DNA from 3 places in the Streptomyces sp. NPDC030995 genome. Region 2 is predicted to be linked to each of the others. Evidence: riboswitches for the same ligand, from Rfam matches in the RefSeq annotation. Region 2 holds a riboswitch; each other region holds the start of a gene.
The links. Region 2 has a riboswitch for cyclic di-AMP ahead of ACZ45T_RS14545 (transglycosylase family protein). Riboswitches for the same ligand answer to the same signal wherever they lie in the genome.

Region 1: linked by a shared signal. The riboswitch ahead of ACZ45T_RS15555 (M23 family metallopeptidase) and the one ahead of ACZ45T_RS14545 (transglycosylase family protein) in region 2 are both predicted to bind cyclic di-AMP.
Region 3: linked by a shared signal. The riboswitch ahead of ACZ45T_RS27470 (M23 family metallopeptidase) and the one ahead of ACZ45T_RS14545 (transglycosylase family protein) in region 2 are both predicted to bind cyclic di-AMP.

Annotation. Positions count from the first base shown of each region.
Region 1 covers NZ_JBVIFS010000008.1:176,638-181,966, reverse strand. Annotated here, with positions in the region: gene ACZ45T_RS15570 (bifunctional acetate--CoA ligase family protein/GNAT family N-acetyltransferase) at 1-399, opposite strand, end outside; gene ACZ45T_RS15565 (HPr family phosphocarrier protein) at 584-865, shown strand; gene ACZ45T_RS15560 (GntR family transcriptional regulator) at 1,160-1,837, opposite strand; gene ACZ45T_RS15555 (M23 family metallopeptidase) at 2,021-2,821, opposite strand; cyclic di-AMP (ydaO/yuaA leader) riboswitch at 2,835-2,993, opposite strand; gene ACZ45T_RS15550 (M16 family metallopeptidase) at 3,248-4,615, opposite strand; gene ACZ45T_RS15545 (M16 family metallopeptidase) at 4,636-5,329, opposite strand, start outside.
Region 2 covers NZ_JBVIFS010000007.1:209,977-215,305, forward strand. Annotated here, with positions in the region: gene ACZ45T_RS14535 (cytochrome P450 family protein) at 1-431, shown strand, start outside; gene ACZ45T_RS14540 (transglycosylase family protein) at 535-1,584, shown strand; cyclic di-AMP (ydaO/yuaA leader) riboswitch at 1,861-2,033, shown strand; gene ACZ45T_RS14545 (transglycosylase family protein) at 2,037-2,738, shown strand; gene eno (phosphopyruvate hydratase) at 3,012-4,298, shown strand; gene ACZ45T_RS14555 (FtsB family cell division protein) at 4,408-4,896, shown strand; gene ACZ45T_RS14560 (DUF501 domain-containing protein) at 4,953-5,329, shown strand, end outside.
Region 3 covers NZ_JBVIFS010000021.1:121,606-126,934, forward strand. Annotated here, with positions in the region: gene hpnH (adenosyl-hopene transferase HpnH) at 1-1,001, shown strand, start outside; gene ACZ45T_RS27460 (aspartate aminotransferase family protein) at 998-2,401, shown strand; gene ACZ45T_RS27465 (tyrosine-protein phosphatase) at 2,421-3,212, opposite strand; cyclic di-AMP (ydaO/yuaA leader) riboswitch at 3,537-3,711, shown strand; gene ACZ45T_RS27470 (M23 family metallopeptidase) at 3,715-4,659, shown strand; gene ACZ45T_RS27475 (SGNH/GDSL hydrolase family protein) at 4,813-5,329, shown strand, end outside.

The DNA of each region.
Region 1 (5,329 bases), on a different contig from region 2:
GTGTTCGAGGAGTGCGGAGGCGACCCCGCGGCCCTGGTGGGCGTCCTGGACGAGGAAGGCGACCTCGGCCTCGTCGGCGGGCTCGGAGGCGGGCCGGCCGTCGGGGCCGATGCGGTCGTAGCGGACGGTACCGATGAACTCCCCGCCGATGGTGGCGGCGAGGCCGACCCGGTCCACGTAGTCGTGGTGCGTGAAGCGGCGCACGTCGCGGTCGGAGAGGCGGGGGTAGGGGGCGAAGAAGCGGTAGTACTTCGACTCGTCCGAGACCTGCTCGTAGAAGCTGACCAGCCGGCCCGCGTCCTCGGTGGTGATGGGCCTGATCCGGGCGGTGCCGCCGTCACGGAGGACGACATCGGCTTCCCAGTGGGCCGGGTACGAGGGGTCCGACTCGATGGTCATGGGCCTACTTTACGGCCGGGACGGGCCGGACGGTGCGCGCGCGGCGCATTAGGCAATACGGGACAAATCAGTGCAAGCTGGGGAAGGTCGAACGGCGGAGGAGCCAGGCCGAAGGTCGGTCGGAGCATTCAGGGCGTCGTGAGAGACTGGTCTAGACAACCGTAAGAACCTGAAGGGCATCACCATGGCAGAGCGCCGCGTCAACGTCGGCTGGGCCGAGGGCCTGCACGCTCGTCCCGCCTCGATCTTCGTCCGTGCGACGACCGCTTCCGGCGTCCCGGTGACCATCTCGAAGTCGGGCGGCGACCCCGTCAACGCCGCCTCCATGCTGGCGGTTCTGGGCCTGGGCGCCCAGGGCGGCGAGGAGATCGTCCTCGCCTCCGAGGCCGAGGGTGCGGACGTCGCGCTCGACCGCCTCGCGAAGCTGGTCGCCGAGGGTCTCGAAGAGCTCCCCGAGACCGTCTGACCCTTCGGGTTCGACCCGAGCAGTACACGCGGCGAAGCCGCGGCCCCCGGACACTCCGGAGGCCGCGGCTTCGCCGTTTCCACGCCTGGGTCCCACCGGGGCCGCCCGGGCCGCTGCCGGCTCGGCGCCCGCGAGAAATCGAGCCCGGAGGAAATCCCGCTCGCCCGAGAAACGGCCCTGCGGAAATCCGAGGGCACCTGCAATCAGCTCCGCAGGAATTCGGCACGGCGAATTCACCCCGTCCGCCACCGCGCAGCGAATTCGCGCGATGCCGTCCTTTGTATACGGCCCCTGTTAATGCCGCCCGCTCGACATGTTTACGGCAGGTTGCGAAGTGCTCACCGCCGGGCGGACCCGCCGCCGGTGCGCCCCAGCCGCCCGGTCGGCATGCACCCCGGTCAGCGCCCGGGCCCGCTCCGCGTCCCCGCGGGCCACCGCGTCCACGATCGCGCCGTGCTCCGCCCAGGACTCCACGGGCCGGACCGGCGCCTCCACCACGTACATCCACGCGACCTTGTGCCGCATCTGCGTGAGCAGGGCGATCAGCCCGGGGCTGCCGGAGGCCTGGGCGAGCGTCTCGTGGAACCAGCCGCCCAGCGACCTCAGATCCTCCCCCTGGCCCCGCCTGGCCCGCTCCTGCCCCAGCCTGACCAGCCCGCGCAGCACCTTCAGGTGCGCCTCGGTGCGCCGCCGGGCCGCCCTGGCCGCCGCCAGCGGCTCCAGGAGCATCCGCAGCTCCAGGAGGTCGGCGGCCTCCTGCTCGGTCGGCTCGGCCACGCAGGCTCCCGCGTGGCGCCGCGTGGTCACGAACCCCTCGGACTCCAGGGTCCGCAGCGCCTCGCGGACCGGGACGCGCGAGACTCCGTACCGGCGGGCCAGCACCTCCTCGGTCAGCCGACTGCCCGGTTCGAAGACCCCTGAGACGATGTCGTCGCGGATTGCTGTGCATACTGCGTGCGCAGGAATACGCAAGACCGAACCTCCGCCTATTTCCGACTGCCAGCCTCAATGCGCGCACTCGCGCGTGCTGCGACTCTATTGCAACACACGATAATTTCCGAGAGCAGCCGGGAAATACGAAACATTTGCACGGGGCTCAACACGAAGACCCCGGCTCGGGGAGCCGGGGTCTTCGGTGAAAGGGTGCGGGACGGGTCAGAGATCGACGCCGTGCGAGCGCAGGTACGCGACCGGGTCGATGTCCGAGCCGTACTGCGAGCCGGTGCGGGCCTCGAAGTGCAGGTGCGGGCCGCTGGAGTTGCCGGTGGAGCCCGACAGGCCGATCTCCTGGCCGGCGGTGACCTGCTGGCCGACGGAGACGCTCAGCGAGTGCAGGTGCCCGTACTGCGTGTACGTACCGTCGTTGTGCTTGATGACGACGTTGTTGCCGTACGCGCCACCCCAGCCGGCCTCGACCACGACACCGACGCCCACCGCGTGGACCGAGGTGCCGGAGGAGGCGTGCAAGTCGATGCCGGTGTGGCTGCCGGAGGACCACATGCCGCCGCCCGCGTGGTACTGCGTGCTGACGTACGAGCCGTCGATCGGGGCGACGAAGGTGTTGAGGCGCTTGCGCTCCTCCTCGCGGGCCGCACGCTCGGCGGCTTCGCGCTCGGCCTTCGCCTTGGCCTCGGCGAGGCGCTTGGCCTCGGCGGCCCGCTGCTTCGCCTCGGCCTCGGCCTGCGCCTGGGCGGCGGCGTGGTCGGCGGCGCGCTGCTGGGACTCGGCCTGGTCGGTGATGTCACCCGCGAGGTCCTCGGCGACGACGACGGCACCCAGCCCGTTCTCCGGGGCGGAGCTGCTGTGGTTGTCCGCGGCGAAGGCCGGGGCGGCGAGGGAGCCGACGACACCCGTGGTGGCGATCGCGGCGATACCGGCGTAACCGGCGGTCTTGCGGCTCAGACGGCTGGATCCACGGTGCTTGCCGGAACCAGCGGGACGACTGCCAAACGCCATGAAGGGTTTGATCCTTTCCTTCCTTCTCGCCTACCGGGTTAGCTGACGGGTTCGGAGCAGGAAGGTCTCCTACGGGCCTCCTCTGGCGAGGCGGCCCGATTCACCCCAGGGACACATGTGGGTCCCCGGCTCCCCAGGCTCGCGCCTGACGGGGACTCGGCGATCGCTGTCCGGTGCCGCGGGTGCGGCGGGCACAACTGACGGACAGCACGGCCGACGCTAGGCGGATCATCAGTCAATCGCCAAACAGACGCGGCTTTTTGTTGCGTACGCCACACCACATAAAAGCAACCTCACCACCAAACGGACAAAAGGGGCCCCGGCGGACAAGCCCGCCAGAGCCCCTTTCAGGATGCGTCAGTTGACCGTCACGCGGCCGACGTCCCGTCGTCGGTCGGTCGTCGGTCGGTCGGTCGTCGGCCGCCGTCAGTCGGTGACGACGCTGACCTCGCCGATCCCGAGGGCCCGCACCGGCGCCTCGATCTGCGCCGCGTCGCCCACCAGGATGGTGACCAGCCGGTCCGCCGGGAAGGCCTTCACGACCGCCGAAGTCGCCTCCACCGTGCCGGTTTCGGCGAGCTGCGCGTACAACTGCGCCTGGTAGTCGTCCGGCAGCTCCTGCTCGACCTGGTCGGCGAGGGTGCCGGCCACGGAGGCGGCCGTCTCGAACTTCAGCGGGGCCACGCCCACCAAGTTCTGTACGGCCACGTCGCGTTCGGCGTCGGTCAGACCCTCCTCCGCGAGGGTGCGCAGCACCGTCCAGAGGTCCTCCAGCGCCGGTCCGGTGTTCGGGGTGTCCACCGAGCCGCTGATGGCGAGCATCGAGGCGCCCTTGCCGTCGGCCGTGGAGCGCAGTACCTGGCCGAAGGCGCGCACGCCGTAGGTGTACCCCTTCTCCTCGCGCAGCACCGCGTCCAGGCGGGAGGTGAGCGTGCCGCCGAGGCAGTACGTACCGAGCACCTGGGCCGCCCAGACGCGGTCGTGGCGGTCCGGCCCGATGCGGCCGATCAGCAGCTGCGTCTGGACCGAGCCGGGCCGGTCCACGATGACCACCCGGCCGGTGTCGTCGGCGGTCACGGACGGCACCGGGAGGGGTTCGGCGGTGCCGCCCGTCCAGCTGCCGAGGGTGTCCGCCAGGACGGCGTCGAGGTCGATGCCGGTCAGGTCGCCGACGACCACGGCCGTGGCGGTGGCGGGGCGTACGTGGGCCTCGTAGAAGGCGCGTACGGCCGCGGAGTCGATGCGGGCGACCGTCTCCTCGGTGCCCTGCCGCGGGCGGGAGATCCGCAGGGACGCCGGGAAGAGCTCCTTGGAGAGCTGCTTGGCGGCGCGCCGCGACGGGTTGGCCAGCTCGTGCGGGATCTCGTCGAGCCGGTTGCGCACCAGCCGGTCGACCTCGGCGTCGGCGAAGGCGGGGGCGGCGAGCGCCTCGGCGAGCAGGCCCAGCGCCTTGGGCAGCCGGGAGGCCGGGACCTCCAGGGAGACCCGGATGCCCGGGTGGTCGGCGTGCGCGTCGAGGGTGGCGCCGCAGCGCTCCAGCTCGGCCGCGAACTCCTCGGCGGAGTGCTTGTCGGTGCCCTCGGAGAACGCGCGCGCCATGATGGTCGACACGCCGTCCAGGCCCTCGGGTTCGGCGTCGAGCGGGGCGGCGAGGTTGATCTCGACCGCGATCACCTGCTGGCCCGGCCGGTGGCAGCGCAGCAGGGTCAGCCCGTTGGACAGCTGCCCGCGGTCCGGGGCCGGGAAGGCCCACGGCTGCGGCTCGCCGGCCTGCGGGCGCGGGTGGAAGGTCATCGTGACGGCTGCGGTCTCGCTCACTGCTCCGCCCCCTCGTTCTCGTCGTGCTCGCCGGACTCGTCGGACTCGTCGTGCTCGTCGGCCGCGAGCGGCTCGTAGACGAGCACGGCGCGGTTGTCGGGGCGCAGCCGGGCCGCGGCCACGGCCTGCACCTCTTCGGCGGTGACGTCCAGGACGCGCTCCACGGCGGTCAGCGCCAGCTGCGGGTCACCGAACAGCACCGCGAAGCGGCACAGTTGGTCGGCGCGGCCGGCCACCGTGCTCAGCCGGTCCAGCCACTCCCGCTCCAGCTGCGCCTGGGCGCGCTCCATCTCCTCGGCCGTCGGGCCCTCGGCGGCGAAGCGCGCGAGCTCCTCGTCGACGGCCGCCTCGATGGCGGGGATCTCGACCCCGCTGGAGGTCTTGACGTCGAGCCAGCCCAGCGAGGGCGCACCGGCCAGGCGCATCATGCCGAAACCGGCCGCGACGGCCGTCTGGTCGCGGCGTACGAGGCGGTTGTGCAGCAGCGAGGACTCACCGCCGCCCAGGATCGTCAGCGCCACATCGGCGGCGTCGCACTCGCGGGTGCCGTCGTGCGGGAGCCGGTAGGCGGCCATCAGCGCGCGCGCCGGGACCTTCTCGACGATCTCCTCGCGCAGCTGCTCCCCGATGGTCTCGGGCAGGGTGCCGTCGCGCGGGGGCTGCTTGCCGTCGTGCGCGGGGATGGTGCCG
Region 2 (5,329 bases):
TCGCCGCGGGCGAGAGTGGACTGCTGGCCACCGGTGTCGAGGAGCTGCTCCGCTACGACGGCCCCGTGGAACTGGCGACCTGGCGGTTCGCCACCGAGCCGCTGACCCTCGGCGGCCGGGAGATCGCGGTCGGAGATCCGGTCCTGGTCGTCCTCGCGGCCGCCGACCGGGACCCCGCACGGTTCGCCGATCCGAACACCCTGGACCTCTCCAGGACCGACAACCAGCACCTCGGATACGGGCACGGCATCCACTACTGCCTGGGCGCCCCGCTCGCACGACTTGAAGGGCAGACCGCGCTCGCGACTTTGCTGACGCGTCTGCCAGATCTGGAACTGGCTGTTCCGCCTGAAGACCTGCGCTGGCGCGGCGGACTGATCATGCGTGGCCTGCGCACTCTTCCCGTCCGCTTCACACCTCGGAACGTTTGATAGCCGCCTGACCAGAAGTCAGTTCACGGCCGGAGTTGTGACAATCGTTCGAAGGCCGCTAGGTTCTGCCGTTACCCCGCCGTTATGCGAAAGGTGCACCTTCATGCGTTCCGGGAACGGCCGCCACAGACGACCCCGCCAGGTCCCCGCGCTGGTAGTCACAGCCGGAGTCACTGGCTCCGCGCTGGCCCTGCCGCTGCTAGCGGCCACCAGTGCCACCGCCGCCGACACGTCCACGTGGGACAAGGTCGCCGAATGCGAGAGCGGTGGCTCCTGGAGTGCCAACTTCGGCAGCGGCGCCTACGGCGGGCTCCAGTTCACCCAGGAGGAGTGGCAGAGCGCCGGCGGGCTCGACTTCGCCGAGCGGGCCGACCTCGCGAGCCGCTCCCAGCAGATCGCCGTGGCCGAGCGGGTGCTCGCCTCGCAGGGGCCGCAGGCGTGGCCGCTGTGCGCGACCTCCGCCGGGCTGGACCGGCAGGGTCCCGCCGCGGCGGTGGACCCCGGTCTGCCCGGTGCCTCCGGGACGATCGCGCCCTCCCCGTCCCGCCCGGACGACACCGTGCCCTCCCGCGCGGGCGAGCGGCCGGCCATCGACTTCGGGGCCCCGACCGCGTCGGGCCCGGTGATCCCGAGCCCGTCCGGCTCTCCCTCGTACCTGATTCCCGACGCGCCGTCCGTCGGACTGCCCGTCATGCCCGTGCCGGACGCCCCGTCGGCGCCGGTCGTCCCGGGCGACTCGACCACGCCCCCGGCGACCCCCGGAGGCCCGACGGCCCCGGCTGACCCGACGGCTCCGGCCGACCCGACGGCCCCGACCGTCCCGGCGGACCCGAGCGCGCCCGCGACCCCCGGCCGGCCCGCGGTGGACCCGACGGCTCCGGCGGCTCCGGCGGCCCCGGCGACTCCGGGCGCCACCCCCGCCGAGGGCAATGGCAAGCACCGCGGTGAGCCCGCCCCCGAGGCTCCCGCACCTTCTGACGCGCCGTCGGAGCCCACGTACACGGTGAAGGCGGGCGACAGCCTGGCCGCCATCGCGGATGCCAAGGGGGTCAAGGGCGGCTGGAACGAGCTCTACCAGGCCAATGAGCAGGTCATCGGCAATGACGCCAACCTGATCAAGCCCGGTCAGAACCTGGATCTAACCGTGCAATAAGGACACTTCGGCGGCCCGGAAAGGGATGGTTGTCGGTTTTCGGCAAGTGAGACATGCGTCTCTTCCGGTCAACTGGCGTGTCCCACCTCGGGGCTTCCGCAAACCCCGGCCTCACCTGCGCAAACACCCCGGCGGGGAGCGCAAGTAGGGGCCCTCTCTCCCCGATGTTCCTCGTTGAACATCGGGGAGAGACCTGTCTACCTTCTGAATCGCTCGCCACCGCGAGCTCCTTCGACCGCATCGCCGAATCCTGCCGGCGGACGGGGGGAACAGTCGTCGCGTCAAGCGCCGAAGGCAGGAGCGGGGGAACCAAGGTAGGTGCCGGGAGCGGCCGTTGAGAGACGGTCACGCCACCGGCTTGGGGTTAAGAGGTGCGACTGGGTCGCATCGCCGGGCACTCATCAGCCCGAACCCGACAGCTCACCTCGTAGGCGTCGGTGAGGAGAAACCTCATGCTGCTTTCCGGCAAGGGCAAGCACCGTCGCGGTACTGCTATTGAGCGGACTGCCCGCCTCGTAACGCTCGCCGGTGTCGCCGGTGTGGCCGTGGCCGCTCCGCTGATGGCCGCGGGCACCGCCTCCGCCGCGACCGCCTCCGAGTGGGACAAGGTCGCGCAGTGCGAGTCCGGTGGCAACTGGGCCATCAACACGGGCAACGGCTACTACGGCGGCCTGCAGTTCTCGTCCTCCACGTGGGCCGCGTACGGCGGCAAGTCGTACGCCGCGCAGGCCAACCAGGCCTCGAAGTCCCAGCAGATAGCCATCGCCGAGAAGGTCCTCAAGGGCCAGGGCAAGGGCGCCTGGCCGCACTGCGGCGTGGGCCTGTCGAACTCCTCGTACACCGGCGGCGGGTCCACCGAGACCCCGAAGAACACCAAGCCGAAGGCCGACACGAAGAAGACCGAGCAGAAGGCCGCGCCGAAGAAGGACACCAAGCGCGCCGAGACCCCGACCACCCGCTCCGAGCGCGCCGAGGCTCCGGCCGCGCCGAAGACCGGCAACGGCTCGTACGAGGTCAAGTCCGGTGACACCCTGGGCACCATCGCCGAGGCCAACGGCGTCCAGGGCGGCTGGGAGAAGCTGTTCGAGCTGAACAAGGACATCGTCTCGGACGCCGACCTGATCTACCCGGGTCAGAAGCTGAAGCTCAGCTGAACACTGCGGCAATAGCCGCAGGAGTCTGAACGACACAGACCGTTCCCACCGCCCGGCGCGTCTCCCCCCACGCGCCGGGCGGTGGCGTTCGCGCCGGCGCCACCGCGCGGATACCGGAGTCCTATGTCCCGGAAGAGGGGTATTCGGTCCCTTTTTCGTCCCAGGACCCGGGCGGTCGGCAGGTCGAGTCCCCGGATCCGGTTAGGCTCTAGTCGGCAAGGCCATCCCACGGCCTGACGCCACCGCACACCCAGCGTCACATCCCAGAAGGAGATGCTCGTGCCGTCCATCGACGTCGTCGTAGCCCGGGAAATCCTGGACTCCCGAGGCAACCCCACGGTCGAGGTCGAGGTGGGCCTCGACGATGGCAGCACCGGCCGTGCTGCAGTTCCGTCCGGCGCCTCCACCGGTGCCTTCGAGGCCATCGAGCTCCGTGACGGTGACCCCAACCGTTACTTCGGCAAGGGCGTGGAGAAGGCCGTCCTCGCCGTCATCGAGCAGATCGGCCCGGAGCTCGTCGGCTACGACGCCACCGAGCAGCGCCTGATCGACCAGGCCATGTTCGACCTGGACGCCACCGACAACAAGGGCTCGCTCGGCGCCAACGCCATCCTCGGCGTCTCCCTCGCCGTCGCGCACGCCGCGTCCGAGGCCTCGGACCTTCCGCTCTTCCGCTACCTCGGCGGTCCGAACGCGCACCTGCTGCCCGTTCCGATGATGAACATCCTCAACGGTGGGTCGCACGCCGACTCCAACGTGGACATCCAGGAGTTCATGATCGCCCCGATCGGCGCGGAGTCCTTCTCCGAGGCGCTGCGTTGGGGTGCCGAGGTCTACCACACCCTCAAGAAGGTCCTGCACACCAAGGGCCTCTCCACCGGTCTCGGTGACGAGGGCGGCTTCGCCCCGAACCTGGACTCCAACCGCGCCGCGCTCGACCTCATCGTCGAGGCCATCAAGCAGGCCGGCTACACCCCGGGCAAGGACATCGCGCTCGCGCTCGATGTCGCCGCGTCCGAGTTCTACAAGGACGGCAAGTACGAGTTCGAGGGCAACTCCCGCTCGGCCGCCGAGATGACCGACTACTACGCGGAGCTCGTCTCCGCGTACCCGCTCGTCTCCATCGAGGACCCGCTGTACGAGGACGACTGGGACGGCTGGAAGACCCTCACCGACCGTCTGGGCGCCAAGGTCCAGATCGTCGGCGACGACCTCTTCGTCACCAACCCGGAGCGTCTGGCCCGCGGCATCGAGGAGGGCTCCGCGAACGCCCTGCTCGTGAAGGTGAACCAGATCGGTTCGCTGACCGAGACCCTCGACGCCGTCGAGATGGCCCAGCGCAACGGCTTCAAGTGCATGATGTCGCACCGCTCCGGTGAGACCGAGGACGTCACCATCGCCGACCTCGCCGTCGCCGTGAACTGCGGTCAGATCAAGACCGGCGCCCCGGCCCGCTCGGACCGTGTCGCCAAGTACAACCAGCTGCTGCGCATCGAGGAGATCCTCGACGACGCCGCGGTGTACGCGGGCCGCTCCGCCTTCCCGCGCTTCAAGGGCTGATCACGGGCTGATGCCCGCGACGGGCCCCGGCCTCCGTACGTCCCCGCACTCGGTCCCGTACCGTGTGCGGGGACGTATTGCGTAGTGCGTACATAGGGGAGGCGGATCAATGGCCGGGAACCGGGATCGGTTCTCCACCTTCTCCACCGCGACCAGGCTCAAGCAGCTCGGCGAGCGGACCGCCGCCCACGTCTACCGCTCGCAGTCCCGCCGCCAGGTCCGCCGCAGCCGGCTCACCGGCCGCGCCGCGCTCCTGGTGCTCGTCCTCTGTACGCTGGTCGTCGCCCTCGCGTATCCGATGCGCCAGTACGTCTCCCAGCGCTCGGAGATCGCGGAGCAGCAGCGGTCCGCCGCCGCCGCGCGGGACCGCCTGGAGCGGCTGCGCGACGAGAAGGCCCGCTGGCAGGACGACGCGTACGCGGAGCAGCAGGCGCGCAAGCACCTGCACTTCCTGCGCCCGGGGGAGGTCGGCTACATCATGAGCGACCCCGGGTCCCAGCCGCCCGAACCGCACCGGACCGGCCAGGCCGGGTCCGACCGGCCCTGGTACTCGAACGTCTGGGACGGCGTCGACAAGGCCGACCGCCCGGGCGAGTGACCACCCGCACACCACCGCAGCACCCATCCACGAGAACGAAGAGACTTCCTCCAGGCATGCAGACGCCCCCGCCCCAGACCGACCGGACCGAGCCGACCGACGCGGACATCGAAGCGTTCCAGCAGCAGCTCGGCCGCCCGCCGCGCGGGCTGCGCGCCATCGCGCACCGCTGCCCCTGTGGACAGCCGGACGTGGTGGAGACCGCGCCGCGGCTCCCCGACGGCACCCCCTTCCCGACGCTGTACTACCTGACGTGCCCGCGCGCGGCCTCCGCGATCGGCACGCTGGAGGCCAACGGCGTGATGAAGGAGATGCAGGCCCGGCTCGCCGAGGACCCGGAGCTCGCCGCCGCCTACCGGGCCGCGCACGAGGACTACATCCAGCGCCGCGACGCCATCGAGGTGCTCCAGGGCTTCCCGAGCGCCGGCGGGAT
Region 3 (5,329 bases), on a different contig from region 2:
TCGGGACGTATCTTCTCGAACAGAAGCTCCGCAAGCGCGAGAAGTTCCCGCTGATCGTCGAGCTGGAACCGCTCTACGCGTGCAACCTGGCCTGTGAGGGGTGCGGGAAGATCCAGCACCCGGCCGGGGTGCTCAAGCAGCGCATGCCGGTCGCCCAGGCGGTCGGCGCCGTGCTGGAGTCCGGTGCGCCCATGGTGTCCATCGCGGGCGGCGAGCCCTTGATGCACCCGCAGATCCACGAGATCGTCCGGCAGTTGGTGGCGAAGCGGAAGTATGTCTTCCTCTGCACCAACGCGATGCTGCTGCGCAAGAAGATCGAGAAGTTCACCCCGTCCCCGTATTTCGCCTTCGCCGTGCACATCGACGGCCTGCGCGAGCGGCACGACGAGTCGGTGGCCAAGGAAGGCGTCTTCGACGAGGCGGTCGCGGCCATCAAGGAGGCGAAGAGGCGCGGATTCCGGGTGACCACCAACTCCACCTTCTTCAATACCGACACCCCGCAGACGATCATCGAGGTACTGAACTACCTCAATGACGACCTCCAGGTGGACGAGATGATGATCTCGCCCGCGTACGCCTACGAAAAGGCTCCGGACCAGGAGCACTTCCTCGGCGTCGAACAGACTCGTGAACTCTTCAGGAAGGCCTTCGCGGGCGGCAATCGGCGGCGCTGGCGGCTCAACCACTCCCCGCTCTTCCTGGACTTCCTGGAAGGAAAGGCCGATTTCCCCTGCACGGCCTGGGCCATCCCGAATTACTCCCTCTTCGGCTGGCAGCGCCCCTGCTATCTGATGAGCGACGGCTACGTGCCGACGTACCGGGAACTGATCAACGACACCGACTGGAGCAAGTACGGCCGCGGAAAGGACCCGCGCTGCGCGAACTGCATGGCGCACTGCGGCTACGAGCCCACCGCCGTCCTCGCCACCATGGGCTCCCTCAAGGAATCCCTGCGGGCGGCCCGGGAGACGATCGGCGGCAACCGGGAAAAGTCGGCATGACACCCGCGTCAGGAGGGGGCAAGGGCTTCGACCTCGCCGCGCTGCTGGCCGAGCGCGGCGCGGAACGGTACGAGCTGCACGCGCGGCACCTCAACCACCAACTGCCCAGGATGCTCCACACGATCGGCTTCGACAAGGTCTACGAGCGGGCCGAAGGCGCCCACTTCTGGGATGCCGAGGGCAACGACTACCTCGACATGCTGGCCGGCTTCGGGGTGATGGGCCTGGGCCGGCACCACCCGGTCGTCCGCCGGGCCCTGCACGACGTCCTGGACGCCCAGCTCGCCGACCTCACCCGCTTCGACTGCCAGCCCCTGCCCGGGCTGCTGGCCGAGAAGCTGCTCTCGTACAGCCCGCACCTGGACCGGGCCTTCTTCGGCAACAGCGGCACCGAGGCGGTGGAGACGGCCCTGAAGTTCGCCCGGTACGCCACCGGGCGACCGCGGGTCCTCTACTGCGACCACGCCTTCCACGGACTCACCACCGGCTCCCTCTCGGTGAACGGGGAGGGCGGGTTCCGGGACGGCTTCGCGCCGCTGCTCCCCGACACGAGGATCGCGCTGGGCGATCTGGCCGCCCTGGAGCGGGAGCTGAAGCGCGGGGACGTGGCCGCCCTGATCGTCGAGCCGGTCCAGGGCAAGGGGGTCCTCGCGGCCCCGCCCGGATTCCTGCTCGCCGCGCAGGAACTGCTGCACCGGCACAAGGCTCTGCTGATCGCCGACGAGGTGCAGACCGGCCTCGGACGCACCGGGTACTTCTACGCGTACCAGCACGAGCCGGGCGTGGAGCCCGACCTGGTGTGCGTGGCCAAGGCGCTGTCGGGCGGCTACGTGCCCGTCGGCGCGACCCTCGGCAAGGACTGGATCTTCAAGAAGGTCTACTCGTCCATGGACCGGGTGCTCGTGCACTCCGCGAGCTTCGGGTCCAACGCGCAGGCGATGGCGGCGGGGCTGGCGGTGCTGTCGGTCATGGAGGACGAGGAGGTCGTCGCCAACGCCCGGGCGATGGGCGATCTGCTGCGCGGGCGGCTGGCGGCGCTCGTGGACGAGTACGAGCTGCTGCACGAGGTGCGGGGGCGCGGTCTGATGATCGGCATCGAGTTCGGCCGGCCGTCCTCGTTGGGGCTGCGCAGCCGCTGGACGATGCTCCAAGCGGCCCGCAAGGGGCTCTTCGCGCAGATGGTCGTCGTGCCGCTGCTCCAGAAGCACCGGATCCTCACCCAGGTCTCCGGGGACCAGCTGGAAGTGATCAAGCTGATTCCGCCGCTGATCGTGGACGAGCGGGACGTCGACCGGTTCGTCGGAGCCTTCCGCGAGGTCATGGACGAGGCGCACGGCGGGTCCGGGCTGATGTGGGACTTCGGCAGGACCCTGGTGAAGCAGGCGGTCGGCAACCGCTGACCGCCCGCTGCGCCGGACGTCAGTCGAGCAGCTGCTCGCGGAGACGGCCCAGGGTCTCGGGTGTGAGCCCGAGGCCCTGCGACAGGTAGCGGTCCACGCCGCCCCAGGTCTCGTCGATGGTCTCGAAGGCCCCGAGCAGGTACTCGGCGCGGGCGTCGAAGAGCGGGGCGAGCAGCTCCGTCACCTCGGGGGAGCGGGCCTCGGCGGACCCGTCGCTCCGGCGGACCCGGTAGCGGCGGTGCGGGGCGTTCGACTCCAGGTAGTCCGCGACGATCGCCTCGCGCTCGACGCGCAGCGCGAGCAGGGTGACGGCGATCGACAGGCCCGCCCGGTCCTTGCCGGCCGCGCAGTGCAGGAGGGCCGGGACGCTGTCCTCGGCGAGGGCGTGCAGGACCCGGCTGTGCTCGGCGGTGCGGTTCTTGATCATCCCGCGGTACGAGTTCGCCATCCGGGCCGCGGCCTTCCCGTCGCCCAGGATCGAGCGGAGCTGCTCGACGTCGCCGTCGCGGACCATCTTCCAGAACTCGCGGCCGTCGGCCGGATCCGAGAGCGGGATGTTGACGTTCCGCACGCCGGGCAGTTCCACGTCCTGGCCCTCCAGCGCGTGGTCGGCGCCGTTGCGGAAGTCGAAGACGGTGTGGAGGCCGAGCGAACCGAGAAAGTCTGCATCGGTTTCGGTGGCATGCGCGAGATGTCCGCTTCGGAACAGTCGTCCCGTCCTGACCCTTCGTCCGTCAGAAGTCGGCAATCCGCCCACATCGCGGAAATTGCGCACTCCGGACAACTCCGGCTCCTGTATCTGCTGGGTCAAGGGAACTCCTCCGCTTCGTCGTGCTCGTTGTGGGTGCTCTGTCCGAATTACACTACTTGGCGATAACTTGCCATCAGCGGAGGCGAGATCGGGCACGTCCCCGTGAGCCAGATCATACGGTGACCGTGAGTGCCTGATCACGAAAGCCGAATGGCCGCGTCGGAACGGTTGTTGGCGGTGCGGAATGGACAGAGGGTGACCGGAATTCCGGCGGACCCTCATCCCTGTTATTCCGTCAGGGAATTCATGGCTTGTTCGGCGTGGCCTTTTGGGATTACGTTCGCGATCGATCCGGGTGGATCGCCGAATCCTGCCGCCGCCCGGAAACCGCACCCGACTATTCACGCGCGGCAGGAGCGGGGGAACCAGGTAAGCCGCTGTCCCGGATCTTCGAGCCGGGACGGCTAGGGGTGAAGCCGTACATGTTCCGTTCATGTGCGGCCGGACATCTCCAGTCCGAACCCGACAGCTCACCTCGCAGGCGCCGGAGAGGAAATGCGCCATGCCTGCAAAGGGTAAGCACCGCCGTCCCAAGTCCCTCTCGATATCGCGCGGTTTCGCCGTCGCCGGCACCGGTGGCGCTGCCCTCGCGCTGCCGCTGATGGGCACCGCCGGCGCTCATGCGGCCGGTGCCCCGGCCGCCGCGACGACCGCCGTCACCACCGTGGCCCCCGTGGTGGCCCCGCAGGTCCCGGTCTCGCTCCAGGCCGCGGTCGCCGCGCCGACCGTGTACACGGTCGTGCCGGGCGACTACCTCTCCAAGATCGCCGCCGAGCGCCACCTGTCGGGTGGCTGGGAGCAGCTCTACGCCGACAACCGCGAGGCGGTCGGCAGCGACCCGTCGCTGATCCACCCTGGCCTGAAGCTGAACCTCGGTGGTGCGGGTGAGGCGGCTCCGGCCGAGTCCGCTCCGGCTCAGAAGCCGTCCCAGAAGCCGGCCCCGAAGCCCGCTTCGAAGGCCGCCCCGAAGCCGGCCGCGAAGGCCGCCCCGGCGCAGCAGGAGGCCGCCGCCGAGGCGCCCGCCGCCCAGCAGCAGTCGGCCTCTTCCTTCGTGGCGCCGGTGAGCGGCGGGATCTCCACCCAGTACAAGGTCGCGGGCAGCATGTGGTCCTCCGGCTACCACACCGGCGTCGACTTCATCGCGAGCTCCGGCACCACCGTCAAGGCGGTCGGCGCGGGCACCGTGGTCTCCGCCGGCTGGGCCGGCGCGTACGGCAACGAGGTCATCATCCGGCACGCGGACGGCAACTACTCGCAGTACGGCCACCTTTCCCAGCTCTCGGTCTCGGTCGGCCAGAGCGTCACCGCCGGCCAGAGCATCGGCCTCTCCGGCTCCACCGGCAACTCGACCGGCCCGCACCTCCACTTCGAGATCCGTACGGGCCCGTCCTACGGCTCCGACATCGACCCGATCGCCTACCTCCGCTCGAAGGGCGCGAGCCTCTGACGGCACCCGCCGTCGGCGCAGGGACACGCGTGAGGCCGGGACCCGAGGGGGGTCCCGGCCTCACGTGTACATATTCCTTATCCCGCGGGTGGTATAGATCACGGCCCGTCAACCCCTCATTACGTTGGCGTAGGTTGGTTACGGGAGTGAAGGATGTGTCCCGTGGCAGCGACGACGACGAAACTCAAGACCATCGGCTCGTACGCGGCGATCGGGGACAGCTTCACCGAAGGCGTGGGGGACCCGGGACCCGGGGATTCATTTCTCGGCTGGGCGGACCGGCTCGCCGTGCTCCTGGCCGATCAGCGCGAAGAACACGACTTCCGGTATGCGAATCTCGCGGTGCGCGGCAAGCTCCTCGACCAGATCGTGGCCGACCAGCTCCCGAGGGCCAAGGCCCTCGCGCCGGACCTCGTCACCTTCTGCGCGGGAGGCAACGACATCATCCGGCCCGGCAGCGACCCGGACGACGTGGCGGAACGGTTCGAGGCGGCCGTGGCCGACCTCGCCGGAGCCGTCGGCCAGGTCATGATCACCACCGGCTTCGACACCCGCGGTGTGCCGGTGCTCAAGCACCTCCGGGGCAAGGTGGCGACGTACAGCGCGCACGTGCGCGCCATCGCCGACCGCTACGACTGCCCGGTGCTCGACCTCTGGTCGCTGAAGTCCG